One region of the Psychrobacillus sp. FSL W7-1493 genome, then DNA from elsewhere that is predicted to be linked to it. Evidence: predicted binding sites of a transcription regulator. Region 1 holds the regulator's gene; the other holds the start of a gene.
What was found. The regulator LexA, encoded in region 1, represses DNA repair genes until DNA is damaged. The targets are predictions, from matches to a motif close to CGAACATATGTTCG.
Positions count from the first base shown of each region.

Region 2: a site for LexA is predicted at 3,609-3,622, ahead of recA (recombinase RecA). Genes of this name have one in related genera too.

Region 1 is NZ_JBBOSB010000001.1:2,358,444-2,365,958, forward strand. Features, by position in the region: gene MKX96_RS11930 (alpha/beta hydrolase) at 1-15, shown strand, start outside; gene MKX96_RS11935 (NUDIX hydrolase N-terminal domain-containing protein) at 256-375, shown strand; gene MKX96_RS11940 (hypothetical protein) at 559-1,092, opposite strand; gene MKX96_RS11945 (YneF family protein) at 1,300-1,521, opposite strand; gene tkt (transketolase) at 1,671-3,671, opposite strand; gene MKX96_RS11955 (DUF896 domain-containing protein) at 3,758-3,991, opposite strand; gene MKX96_RS11960 (YneB family resolvase-like protein) at 4,057-4,704, opposite strand; gene yneA (cell division suppressor protein YneA) at 4,701-5,012, opposite strand; gene lexA (transcriptional repressor LexA) at 5,186-5,806, shown strand; gene MKX96_RS11975 (DinB family protein) at 6,059-6,508, shown strand; gene MKX96_RS11980 (hypothetical protein) at 6,683-7,270, shown strand.
Region 2 is NZ_JBBOSB010000001.1:2,534,752-2,542,266, forward strand. Features, by position in the region: gene MKX96_RS12940 (TIGR00282 family metallophosphoesterase) at 1-248, opposite strand, end outside; gene rny (ribonuclease Y) at 327-1,886, opposite strand; gene recA (recombinase RecA) at 2,465-3,529, opposite strand; gene MKX96_RS12955 (competence/damage-inducible protein A) at 3,702-4,958, opposite strand; gene pgsA (CDP-diacylglycerol--glycerol-3-phosphate 3-phosphatidyltransferase) at 4,974-5,552, opposite strand; gene MKX96_RS12965 (helix-turn-helix domain-containing protein) at 5,609-6,463, opposite strand; gene MKX96_RS12970 (DUF3388 domain-containing protein) at 6,481-7,287, opposite strand; gene ymfI (elongation factor P 5-aminopentanone reductase) at 7,407-7,515, opposite strand, start outside.

The DNA of each region.
Region 1 (7,515 bases):
TTTACGAATAACTGATTCTAAATTTTTCTAACAGATAAAGAAGATGACCTTTAATACTTGGGTCATCTTCTTTTAATGTAGCTGGACATTGAACATGATGATCTTAACGCTCATTTCATGGAAAACGTCCGCTAGAAGCTTAGAAATCATTTCCATTTGGTTTTTAGATAGTATAAAAAAATATTCCAATTTAATAATGTAATAAAAGGAGTTATATCAATTGGGGATTTTGCATTAATAAGGCGAGGATTATATATGGAAAATAAATTAAAGTTATTAGAACATGTTCGCTCGACAGCTCAGTTCGGGATAGAATATACACATAATCCGTATGATATTGAAAGGTATGAAATGATGCAGAGTACTTCGAATTAGCGAAATTAAGAAAAGCATTATTGGATTTGTAAATATCGTTCGACATTACTCGATACGCAGAGTAACACCTTTACTAGTAGAAAATACAAAAACAATCGACTAATCCTAAAATTCAATGAATCCAATTGAATGCTTCTATATTAAGACTTTAAGATTATACTTGAGTACCTAGTTGTACCTATATTAATCCAAAAATATATTTTCAATAGATTCGGATTCATTCTTATAAATTTTATACATAAAGTACATCAAAATAATAACAGCAAAAAGTAAAGATGATTCGCAAATGTGGTCCTCAGTGAGTATAGTTGTTTTAAGCGTGAATTCATTTGGTTTAATAGTAGCGATATGAATTTGATTTATTTTCACTTCTATCTCGTTGCTCCAATTTTCCTCAATTCGTATGTCTTGTTCATCAATATTTCCTAAAACACAAAAGTAGAGTAGGCTATTCCCTTGCTTATCTTTCAAAAAATAGGTCTTCTCTTCTGTTTCAATGATGTATGTAGCAACAAGAAAGTTTTTGATATTTCGTTTTTTAATCCCGATCTTAATTTCGGATCCCTTGTGAGCAGTAAATGACACTACACTTCCCTTTTCACATCTTGAAATATCTGCTTCTTCAATGGTTCCAACACTCTCTTTCTCCCTGTTTTCCACTTGAATAGCATTCTTTTTTTTCATGTATAACACATCATTGAATTGATATTGTTTCATTTGTATCTCACCTTTCTCAGTGGCTTATTCATGGTTATACATTTTTTATATCCCTCACTCTAATACTTATTACGATTTAAGCAATATTAAGTTTCAACTACATAATTATTCTATAATTTGGCCGGATTGTTCATAAAAAAAGACTATAGACAACTCAAATATAAATGAGTTGTCTATAGTCAGAAAGCACTTTGCTAAGTGGCTTTATTATTTATTTTGCATTTTATTCATTTGGTTCATCATTTGTTTCACTTGTTTTTCGGATGGTTTACGACCCATCTGTGCCATCATCATACGTAGCATTTGTTCGTTGATTGGTGGATTTTCTTTCAAATATTTCATCATATATTGACGTGCTGCAAAAAATCCAATTACAACACCACCGATTAAAGCGACAATTACTATAACAACCCATATCCAAGTATCCAATGTTTTTCCTCCTTTACCAACTTCTCTACGTGTACAAGACACCAATTGAAATTATACTATAAATTGGCTAGGCATTCTATATAATTTCTTTTAAAAAATAGCAATTCGAATACTTTTAAGACCAAGTATTCGAATTGCACATAAGAATATTATTTTTGTAGTAAGTTTTTCATTTTAGAAACAACATTTTCTACATTAAATCCGTATTCTTTCATAACGATTTCACCAGGAGCACTTGCACCGAATGTATCGATTGCAATTACGTCCCCTTCGAATCCAACATAACGATGCCAACCAAGAGAAGATCCCATCTCAATCGCAAGACGTTTTGTTAAATTAGAAGGTAGTACTGCATTTTTATATGCAGCATCTTGTTTTTCAAATCTATCCCATGAAGGCATAGAAACTACAGAAACTTGGATTCCTTCATCCGCTAAAGCTTTTTGAGCTTCTACTGCTAGCCCAACCTCTGAACCAGTTGCTAATAAGATACCTTCTGCATTTTCTGCTGGAGAAACGACATAAGCACCTTTTGCAACTCCCTCACTTGCTTGTTCCACAGAACCTTTTAGTGTTGGTAGATTTTGACGTGATAGAACTAATACAGTCGGTTGATCTTTAGAAGAAACAGCTAGCTTCCATGCTTCAGCAGTTTCGTTTGAATCAGCTGGTCGTATAACTGATAGACCTGGCATCGCTCTTAGTGATGCTAAGTGCTCAACTGGCTCATGAGTTGGACCATCTTCTCCTACTGCAATACTGTCATGTGTAAATACATAAGTAACTGGTAATCCCATTAAGGCAGATAGACGAATTGCTGGTCGAACATAATCACTAAATACGAAGAATGTACCGCCAAATACATGAAGACCACCATGTAATGCCATACCGTTAAGTGCAGCTCCCATTGCAAATTCACGTACTCCAAACCAGATGTTTTTACCTGCATAGTTTTCAGCAGAGAAATCGCCAGCATTTTTAATAGTAGTTTTGTTAGAACCAGCTAAGTCAGCACTTCCTCCAAAGAATGAAGGTAGATTCTGAGCAATTGCGTTAATTGCTTCTCCTGAAGCAGCACGACTTGCCTGTGAAGAACCTTCTTCATATGATTTAAGAGCATCTGCAAAGTTTGCAGGCATTTCTCCTTTAATCGCTTGATTTAAAGTTGCTGCTAATTCTGGGAATTCTTTTTCATATGCTGCAAATTTATCATTCCAAGATGCTTCTTCTTGAACGCCTTGACGTTCTGCAGCTTCCTTGAAAGTCTCGTATACTTCCTCTGGAACATAGAAATCTTCCTCAAATAACCATTTGTACTCTGCTTTAGCTAAAAGAGATTCTTCTTTTCCAAGTGGCATACCATGCGCATCTGCTTTACCTGATCGGTTTGGTGAACCAAATCCAATGACTGTTTTAACTTCGATAATAGTTGGCTTATCATTTTGTGATTTAGCTTTATCGATAGCAGCAGAAATAGCTTCGATGTCATTTCCATCTTCTACGTATATATGATTCCATCCATAAGATTCAAAACGCTTAGCTATATTTTCAGAGAAAGATTTATGTAAATCTCCATCTAATGAAATATCATTACTATCATACAATACGATTAATTTATCTAACTTCAAGTGGCCTGCTAGTGAAATAGCTTCAGCAGCTACACCTTCCATTAAATCCCCATCGCCACATAACGCGTACGTATAGTGATCAACAACAGAGTGTCCTTCTTTATTATAAGTGGCAGCTAAATGAGCCTCGGCCATTGCCATACCTACAGCCATACCAATTCCTTGTCCTAATGGACCAGTAGTTGCTTCTACCCCAGCAGTGTGGCGGAATTCTGGATGTCCGGGAGTTTTAGAGTTCCACTGTCTGAAGTTTTTAATCTCTTCCATTGGAAGATCATATCCGCCAAGATGTAGCAAGCTGTATAACAGCATAGAGCCATGACCAGCAGATAAAACAAAACGGTCGCGGTTAAACCAATTAGGGTTGCTCGGATTGTGGCGTAAATGTTTTGTCCATAACGTATAAGCCATTGGTGCAGCCCCCATTGGAAGACCAGGGTGACCAGAGTTTGCTTTATCGATTGCATCGATAGAAAGAGTACGTATAGTCGTAATTGCTAATAAATCTGATTGTAATGACATGAATGACATCCTCTCGAACAAATTTTTTTCTATATTATTAGTGTAGACAACAATCTCTGTATTATCAAGGTTTCTAAAATGATTAGTTAATTCAGAAATTTACCCTTTTTTGCTTGCTGGACCTTTTCTGGCGTTACATCATTTCCAGAAGGGTCAATAACTTTCACATGTTCAATTGTATCTCTCATCGTCGCTCTAAATGTTTCCAAATATTCTTTGCGTAGTGCACTTTGTTCTTTTGCCTCTTCAATAGATAATCCACTAGACTTAGATTTCTTTGACAGCTCGTTTATACGTGCTAATTTTTCTTTACTTAACATTTAATTTCATCCTTTCAGCTATCTCTTATATAAAGGTATGAAAAAAACACACGAAGTGCAAGTCTTTACTCTTCGTGTGCTTCTTTATATTCAATATATCTTCTATGTACGGTAGCTTTACTTATATGAAATCCTAACCCTTTGAGAGTAGATGTAATTTCCTCATAAGTTAGTCCTGCATTTCTTAACCGGACTATTTCATCAACCGGTATATCTATACGATCTCTTCCTTCAGGATTCCCTCGAGTTTTTAAATTCTTTTCTGGCTTATAACCTTGCGAGATTGCTCGTTTCATCCCACGTTTAATTTTGGCGTTGTGAATTTTGCGTTGATACTCCTCAACTAGGGCAAGAATTTCTAAAAGCATAGAATCCATTTCATTAAGGTTTAATATCCCTTTATCTTGCAATGTAAATACGGTAGTATTCGTTTTCTGCAGCATATGAAGGACTGCCATTCTCCCATTTCCTCTGCCGATTCTAGTTTCATCTTGGACAAATACAGCTTTAATATCATTTTCCTTCACATAATTAAGCATTTCTAGTAGGCCATCTCTCTCCACATCGTACCCACTATGCTGGTCTAAGAATACTTGAGAAACCTCATAACCTTGTTTTGTTGCAAAATCTATTAACTCTTCTTCTTGTCTCTCTAGTGAAGTTTCTTGAGTAGACTTGTCTGTACTTACCCGACAATAAATAACTGATTTCATTCTCCTGCTACCTCTGTTCCATAATTTAAGTGATAGTTCTCACTTACCTTTGGAATTACTATAACATCTCCTGGTTTAATAGAGGTATCATATAAATTATTCATTTCGATAACTTTACTTATCCAGTCTTCTTTTGAATCTTTTACTCCATATTCACTAGCAAGTCCCCAAAGGGAATCTCCTTGTTCTATATGAATTTCGTAATCTTTTTCTGCCGAGATTGTATGTGTAATAGCCATAGTTGTTATGAAAATTAGATTAAGTCCTAAAAATAACGCTAAAAAATAATTGTTTTTTACCCAATTCATGTTAAAACCTCCAAATAAGAATGTTTGTTCGTATCTATATTTTAATACTAATGCGAACATTTGTTTTTGTCAACATATTTTAGAACCTATGTTTGCATATTGTATAGGACACTGTTATACTATTAACAAGTATTAATATAGTAGGTAATTTATTACTAAAAGAGGTGAACTCATTGAAGAAAGCGTCGAAAAGACAGGAAGATATTTTAGCTTTTATAAAAGAAGAGGTTCGTAAAAAAGGCTATCCACCTTCCGTACGTGAAATTGGCGAGGCTGTTGGACTTGCCTCAAGCTCTACAGTGCATGGTCACTTAGCAAGATTAGAGAGTAAAGGGTTAATTCGGAGAGATCCTACAAAACCACGCGCTATTGAAATATTGGACGGTTTGGAAGTTTCTGTGGAAAGACAGGGTGTTGTGCATGTTCCTTTGGTTGGTAAAGTTACTGCCGGTATGCCTATAACAGCTATTGAAAATGTTGAAGAATTTTTTCCTTTACCTGAAACGTTTGGTACATCGGACGACCATCTATTCATGTTAGAAATTATGGGTGACAGTATGATTGAAGCTGGAATCTTGAATGGAGATTATGTTGTGGTTAAACAACAACAATCTGCTAATAATGGGGATATTGTAGTTGCAATGACTGAGGACGACGAAGCTACTGTGAAACGGTTCTTTAAAGAAAAAACATATTTTAGATTACAACCAGAAAACTCGACTATGGACCCTATTATTGTGAACCAAGTTTCGATTTTAGGAAAAGTAGTTGGAGTTTACCGACATATCCACTAATAATCTCTTGACTTATTTCCGTATCATAGTATGATTACGTAGAGCCGATATCATATCTAAACTAGAAAGTGGACATTTCTGTTTAGATCATCGAAAAACCCCTTCACATTTATATGTGAGGGGGTTTTGTTTTTACTAATAATTTCTTATCTTGCTTTTACACCTTAAGTCTACACTTCCCCCTCGTCTTTTTATGAAAGAACTTAACAAAAGAGAATCATAATCTACTAACCGTGGAAAGGAAGATTCAAATTGCAATTTCCTTATCGTAACGATTTTCGAAAAACCTTAATACCTTACCTTAAAAATTTGTCTGTTGAAAATTGGGTGAAAGTTCACCCTAATTACTCTAATAATGTAGCCTGGGTAGTATCTCATATAGCCACAAGTGAGGATTTCTGGATCAATGAAATAGCTTTTAAAAAGAAACCTAAAGTTACTGTTGATGCTTATTCACCACCTCGAGAAATCTTAACAGCTTACGAGGAAATCAGAATGGAAACTGATTTTATTCTTAACTCTTTGGATGTTTTACAATTTGACCAGCTTATAGACGTGCCATCATTTTCTGACGGGTGGATCCCTCCATCAGTTCCGACAATTGGTTGGGTATTTCAGCATGTGTATGGTCACGAGGCCTACCATATTGGTCAACTAGCTGTGATTGCCCATCTGAACCAATTTGAAAAACCATTATTCTAACAACTATTACATACATTTCTACTAAAAAATATTAAATACTCTATTTTTCATTTATTTTATACAATTTTCTCCTTTTTTGGTTTTTCTTTTTGCGACGAAGGGTAAAGTTTTATAGTTCAAGAAAAACCTTCCATATATGTGTGTTACAACCTAAATAAGAAAAGGAGAGAAAATATGAGGAAAGGACTAAAATTATTATTTTTACTTTCGTGCACTATTTACTTAGTTGCCTGTAATTCAAATGAAGAGGTTACTCCCCCAATAGCTGACAAGGAAAAACGACCAATAGAACTTAAAGCTAGTAAAACAGAGGCAGAAATGGTATCTACTAAAGTACCTGAAAATTTTAAAGATCGAGAAGCTGTTGAAACGTATGTCACGGAAGTTAGGGAAATTTATATGGAGACTACTAATTTAGGAGCTCAGTGGGATGCTCTAAGAATAGGCTCCTCCACAGGAGAGGTAACTCCTCCAGAATTCGCTGAAGTAATCAGAACAGATTTGTTACCCCAAAACATGGCTATTATTGAAGTAATTGAAGCAATAGTCCCTCCGAATGATGAAATTGCTCGTACCCATGAACTTTTCATAGACGCAATCAATAAACAGCATATAGCATTTAGTGAGGTTGCTACTGCTATGGACACATACGATTCCAATAAAATGACTAAGGCGAACGAAATTTTGAGTGAGGTAAGAAAACTTGATCGCGAATTTGGAAGAGAGATGGAGAATTTACTACTTGAATATAATATAGATTGATTTGTAAAAAAATCACATATACACCAAAAGACATTAAGATGGCATGATATATTCATGTCCATCTTTTTTTATTTCCAAGACCCTCCTTCCCTATTTCAAAACATCTGAGTGAATATAACTTCTGACAGACGCTTTCAGTTGTTTAGGTTAAGCCATCATCCTGGTGTCGTGACCTGCTGCTACAATCACTTATTTGTAAATGTTAGCGTTTAATCAGGATTATGCTATTTATATTTTTATATCCC
Region 2 (7,515 bases), 180 kb from region 1:
TCTGTATCATCGATGAAGTCCATAATTTCTTTTTGATCCCATGTATGGTTTCCCATCGTCACTACGTCTACTCCCATATGTAAAAGAGAGTTAAATATAGTTTTCGTAATGCCTCTACCAGCAGCTGCATTCTCTCCATTGGCAATTACAACATCTGGCATATATTTTCTTTTTAGTCTTGGTAAGTAGCTTTCCAACGTATCTCTACCAATTGATCCAACAATATCACCGATAAATAGTATTTTCATTTTTACAATAACGTCCTTTCACGAAAAAAAGGCTTCATTTCGAAGCCTTTTGTTTTCAATGTTATGATTGCTTTTACTTTATTTTGCGTATTCTACGGCTCTAGTTTCTCTGATTACAGTTACTTTTATGTGACCAGGATAATCGAGCTCTTCTTCAATTCGCTTACGGATATCTCTTGCCAAGCGATGAGCTGTAATGTCATCGATTTGATCAGGACGAACCATAATGCGGATTTCTCTACCCGCTTGAATAGCAAAGGATTTTTCAACACCTTCATAGGATTCTGAAATTTCCTCTAGTTTTTCAAGGCGGCGAATGTAATTTTCTAATGTTTCACTTCTTGCACCAGGTCTAGCTGCAGATAAAGCATCTGCTGCTGCTACTAATACGGCAATGACAGAAGTAGCTTCTGTATCTCCGTGATGGGAAGCAATACTATTAATTACTACCGGATGTTCTTTATACTTTCTTGCAAGTTCTACACCTATTTCAACGTGACTTCCTTCCACTTCATGGTCAATTGCTTTTCCGATGTCGTGTAATAAGCCTGCACGTCTAGCAAGTGTTACGTCTTCTCCAAGCTCTGCAGCTAAGAGACCAGCTAAATAGGCAACTTCAGTAGAATGTTTTAATACGTTTTGACCATAACTTGTACGGTATCTTAAACGGCCTAAAATCTTCATCAAATCTGGATGTAGGTTATGAACACCTATATCAAAAGTAGTTTGTTCGCCAATTTCGCGAATTTGTTCATCTACTTCTCTTCTAGACTTCTCTACCATTTCTTCAATTCGAGCAGGATGGATACGTCCATCTTGCACTAATTTTTCAAGGGCTAATCGAGCAGTCTCTCTTCTAATCGGATCGAACCCGGAAAGAATTACAGCCTCTGGTGTGTCGTCAATGATAAGATCGATACCAGTCAATGTTTCGAGTGTACGAATGTTTCGTCCTTCACGTCCGATAATTCGTCCTTTCATCTCGTCATTAGGTAAGTTTACAACTGAAACGGTAGTTTCCGCCACGTGATCTGCTGCAAATCTTTGTAAAGCAAGTGAAAGTATTTCTCTCGATTTCTTGTCAGCCTCTTCTTTGGCTCTTGTTTCAGATTCTTTAGTCATCACAGCAATATCAGTAGCCAATTCATTTTCTACCTCTTGAAGAATGATAGTTTTTGCTTCTTCACGAGTAAGAGTAGAAATACGCTGTAGCTCTGTTTGTTGCTCTTCAACTAGTTCATCCACTTTACTTTCCTTTTGTTCGATATGCTGTTGTCTTTGTGTTAGAGCATCTTCTTTACGCTCAAGACTTACTTCTCTCTTGTTTAGAGCATCATCTTTACGATCTAGATTCTCTTCTCTTTGTAATAACCGATTTTCCTGTTTTTGCAGTTCCATGCGGCGTTCTCGGATGTCAGATTCAGCTTCATTTCGTAATTGGTGAGTTTCATCTTTGGCCTCTAAAAGTGCTTCTTTCTTTAATGCTTCTGCCTCTCGCTTTGCTTCCTCTATAATGAGTACAGAAGATTGTTTTGCACCAGTCACTTTTGAATCATTCACTTTTTTCAGATAACCGTAACCAACAGCGCCACCGATAATAAGACCAAGCAAAGCGGAGATGATAATTTCCAATGTCATTTCGAACACCCCCTCTTGCTATACTTTTAAGTTTCAGTCGGCACATATATGCTAATTGAATGCATATTTGTACTGCTTTTTAGTCATTTAATAAAGAAATTATACAATTTTAATTGTATAGATGTAGAAATACTCTGTCAAGGAAACGGAAGAATATTATTAGTTTTAGAGAGAGGATATCTATTACTTTAGGTATTGCCTAAATAAAATGATTTCATAATTCTTATTTAAAACAATTTCATATTTTCTTTTATTATGTAAAACCACTAGGAAAAATCAATAAAAGATTCATGATACTTATCTGCATAGCAAAGAGTATTATAATTAGTTTCAACTCTGGTGGCCCTTTTCTGAAGAATGATCCATGTTCATTCAACCGACTAGAGTCACTGCCTGTCGCATCAACGAACGCTTTTAATAGGTAAAGCTTCTATTTTTGAAATTAGCTCATTCATAAATACTAAAGTTCAATTAAAATTGGACTTTGTGATAAGTTTAAATTCACAAAAAATATTAGAAATAGATTTTAAAAAAAGATACCAAGAGAAAGTCTCTTGATATCTTTTTAATTTTAACTATTATTCATCTTCTAAAAGTAGCTCGAACTCGCCATCTTCGTCCTCTGGCTCATGCGCTGCAATAACAAGTGCACCAGCAGTCATACCTAGAGATTGACGGATTTTTAATGCCACTTCTTCTTTAATAGCAGGGTTTTCTTTCAAGAATTGCTTAGCGTTTTCTCGCCCTTGGCCAATACGTTCTTCATTGTAAGCATACCAAGAACCACTTTTTTGGATAATATCGTATTCAGAACCTATATCAACGATTTCTCCTTCTTGAGAGATTCCTTCTCCGTACATAATATCTACTTCTGCAGTTTTAAATGGTGGAGCAACTTTGTTTTTTACTACTTTAATTTTCGTTTTGTTACCCATAATGTCTGTACCTTGTTTAATAGCTTCAGCACGTCTTACTTCTAAGCGGACAGAGCTGTAGAATTTAAGTGCGCGACCACCCGGCGTTACCTCCGGGTTACCAAACATTACTCCAACTTTTTCACGAATCTGGTTAATAAAGATTGCTATAGTGTTAGATTTGTTAATAACTCCAGAAAGTTTTCGTAATGCCTGAGACATTAAGCGAGCTTGAAGACCAATATGAGAGTCTCCCATTTCTCCTTCTATCTCCGCTTTTGGTACTAATGCTGCAACAGAGTCGATAACAATGATTTCAACCGCACCACTGCGGACTAGAGCTTCTGCGATTTCAAGGGCTTGCTCTCCAGTGTCGGGTTGAGATAATAATAATTCATCTATGTTAACGCCTAGTTTTTGTGCATATACAGGATCCAACGCATGCTCTGCATCAATAAATGCCGCTTGCCCACCTGTTTTTTGTATTTCTGCAATAGCATGAAGCGCTACAGTTGTTTTACCTGAGCTCTCTGGGCCATAAATTTCAATAATACGCCCTCTTGGATATCCGCCTATTCCAAGTGCTGCATCAAGAGCTAGGGAACCACTTGAAGAGGTAGAGATTTCACGGTCTGTTTTCTCTCCTAACTTCATTACGGAACCTTTACCAAATTGTTTCTCTATTTGTTTTAAAGCCATTTCTAACGCTGCTTTACGATCATTAGCCAAATGTATTTCCTCCTAGAAACTATCATTTTTTTTACTATCTTTAGTATACTCGGTCTTTGAGAAATTTACAAGAAAAAAGCGAACATCTATTCGTTTATTTTTTAACACTATTAGATTTTGATAGAAAAAAACAGCACAAAATGATAATTTGAGCCGTTTTCCTTTGTCAAAATTAAATTTTCGATAATCCTTCTTCTCTTAAAAGTCGAATCAAATAATGAATAGTAAACTTAACTGTTCTTAAACGATTTGTGTTTCTCATACCGGATAGATTCAATTTATAAGAAATTGGAGCAACGTCTCCATACGCTATTCCAATCCACACCGTTCCTGCCGGTTGATCTCCATGTCCATCTGGTCCAGCTGCTCCAGTAATACCTACACCTATCGTTGTTTCAAACTTTTCTTTGACTCGACTAGCCATTTCTTCTGCAACATGACTAGAAACCACACTATGTTCATCAATCGTTTCTCTTTTAACACCAAGCTGATTGATTTTCACTTCTTCAGTGTAGGTGATAATGCCACCTACAAGTGCTACGCCCATTCCTGGGACTGCAGCCAACTCTGATTGAAAAAGTCCAGCTGTCATACTTTCGGCAGCAGAAATTGTTAGCTTGTTGTCAATTAGTATATCTCTTAGCTTGGAGGCTAAAGATTCGTTATTATATCCATACACATGTTTGCCCACACGGTTTAAGATTTCAGCTTGTAGCTTTTCAATCCTTTTCCAAGCTTCTTCTTCCGTATCTGCTTTCGCAGTAAGTCGTAATGTTACCTCTCCGTCAGAAGCTAGCGGCGCAAGGGTAGGATTTGTTTGATTGTCCAATAAATCCTGTACTTCATTCTCCAGCTCTGCTTCGCCAATACCATAAAAGCGAATGACATGGGACATAATTACATTTTCTTTATAAAGCAGTTTAGGCAACAGCGGCTTAGCCTCAAATTGGAACATCGGCTCTAATTCTTTTGGAGGGCCAGGCAATAACATATATGTATGTTTCTCTGTGGAAAGAAGCATCCCCGGAGCCATTCCATGCTTGTTTTCAAGGACAGTACAGCCTTCTAAAACTAATGCTTGTTTTTTATTGTTCTCTGTCATTACTTTTCCAGCTCTTTTAAAGAAATCCTCTATATATATGATTGCATGATCATCTAATACAAGATTTTTGTTAAGGTGTTTAGAAATTGTTTCTTTTGTAAGATCATCTTTAGTAGGTCCTAAACCTCCTGAAAAAATAATGAGGTCAGCTCGATTTTCTGCGATTTTTATAGCTTCTAACAAACGATTAGGATTGTCTCCAACTACTGTGTGGTAATACACATCGATCCCTAACTCTGCCAGCTGGGAGGATATATATCTTGCGTTCGTATTGGAAATTTGTCCTAACAATAATTCTGATCCTACCGCAATAATCTCTGCTTTCATCCCAAAACTTCCTTCCTATTTTGAGTCAAGTAACACTTTGCGATTCAAATAGAAATAATCAAATCCCGACCATAAAGTAAAGAATAGACAAACGTATAGCATGATCATATCAAATGGGAAATTGAACATTTCAAAAAATACATTTCCTAAAAGTAATGATGAAATCGCGATAATTTGTGTCCACATTTTTATCTTACCAAGTTGGTTTGCTGCAACTACCTCTCCTGTATTGGCTAGTATTAAACGTAAACCAGTTACTGCAAATTCACGGCTGATAATTAATATAACTACCCATGCTGGTGCAACTCCAAACTGCACTAATATAATTAATGCTGCTGAAACAAGTAATTTGTCTGCTAGAGGATCTAAAAACTTACCCATATTGGTTACTAAATTGTATTTTCTAGCATAATAACCATCGATAAAATCAGTGATAGAAGCGATAATAAAAATAATAGCCCCAATTAGGTGATTTACTGGAATAGTTGCGCCTAAAAAACTAGCTTCCCCCCAGTTAAAATCAATTAGCATAAAAATCATAAATACTGGAATTAAAAATATGCGGAACATGGAAATTTGGTTTGGTATATTCATTTTCATCTAAAACTACTCCTTTCATATTTCAAACAAAATAGCCATCTAATCGATGACTATTTGCTGAACTTTATAACTAAGTTTTGTGGAGTCTTATCTGTTGGGAATTCCACTAGCTCATCATTAATGAAAACCTTTGTAACTGGAACGTTCCCTACTCTCACGCGAATTTGTTCCGTTGTGCTTACATCTAGCTCATATGGCGTTCCAGTGTTAACCCAGCTATCATATAAAGTTTTGTTAGCCTGGTCTTTTAAGTTTAACCAAGTCTTGTCGCTACTAGCCATTAACTTTAGCTGATAAGTTTCTGCACCAGATACAGTATATGTTGAAGTTTCCCCTTGAGTCCCCTCTAATGTGAAAGCTAGTTTAGGCACTGGTTCTTCCTCAATTTCTTCTTCCACAGCCTCTTCCTCTTCTTCATTATCTGTAGCTGTTTGATCTGAAGGTGGAGGTGTGATATCCATTGTCACTGGTTCCTCTGTTTCTACTGCTGGTGACTCTTCCGTCTCTGGAGAGTTCTGTCTAAGTGTCCATACAATCACAATTATCGCCACAACAAACAATGCCACTATAATCATCGGCATAATTTCCATGAATCTGTTCGATGCTCGGCCACCCAAAGTTCTTCTAGACGGTGTTGCAGGGATAGTTTTTGCAACATCCTCATTTGTAGGACTTGGAAGCTCTGATTTGTATGTCTCTAAAAGCTCATCCCCATTTAAGCCAACTGCTTCTGCGTATTGCTTGATAAAAGCTCGCACATAAAAAGCACCAGGAATTGTGGAATAATTCCCTTCCTCAATGTTAGCTAAATACCTTTTTTGAATTTTTGTTATTTCTTGCAAATCCTCGATACTATATCCTTTTGCTGTTCTCGCTTCTTTTAAACGAGTACCAAGTTCAGTCAATTAAAACACCTACTTCGTTAAAAATTAAATTCACCGAATCCGCCAAATCCACCCATGCCTTTGTCGGTCATCGCATGATTTTTTTCCATCATTTCGTACGTTATTTCTTCCTCTGGACTATGACGAAGCTCAATTATATAGTCAAAATCCTCTATAGAATATTCGGAATGCTTGATGAACATATCTGGGTGCTCCACTACTTTAATAGTAGGCATTCTCATCATTTCCCTAACAAGTTGTAGATGCTTTTCATCATTTGACTTTCTTGTAACAATTCCATCCAGAATAAAGATATTGCGATCGCTAAATTCATCCCCAGCGAGTTGATTTCTAATAGTTTGCTTAATCATTGTGGAAGACAGGAAAATCCATTTTTTGTTCGCACAAACACTTGCGGCAACTACAGATTCTGTTTTCCCTACTCTAGGCATACCTCTGATACCGATTAGCTTATGTCCTTCCTGTTTAAAGATCTCAGCCATGAAATCTACTAGTAGACCAAGCTCATCTCTTACGAATCGAAAAGTCTTTCTGTCATCAGCATCTCTTTGTATGTATCTTCCGTGACGCACAGCTAAACGATCTCTTAGCTTCGGCTCACGAAACTTAGTTAAATGAATTGTTTCCATTGTGGAAATGATATGTTCAAAGCGTTCAATATTTTCTTTTTTTTCAGCTTTAATGAGCATACCACGTCTACCCTCATCCACACCATTAATAGTTACTATATTTACTCGTAGCATACCCAATAGAGAAGAAATGTCTCCTAAAAGTCCAGGACGATTTACTTGAATTTCGTATTCAAAAAACCATTCACTTGCCATCATGTATTCCTCCCTTTATAGAATGACGTTCTCAATGCATTAATAGTTCTATCATATATGATTTTATAACCGAATAAAAGGAAAAAAGAAAAGAGAGTTAACTTCCCCCTTTTCTTTTCCTAAATATACCAACCACCATTAACTCGAATGACCTGACCAGTAATATAATATGCATGCTCACTTGCTAAAAAAACAACCACATTGGCTACGTCCTGTGGTTTGCCAAAT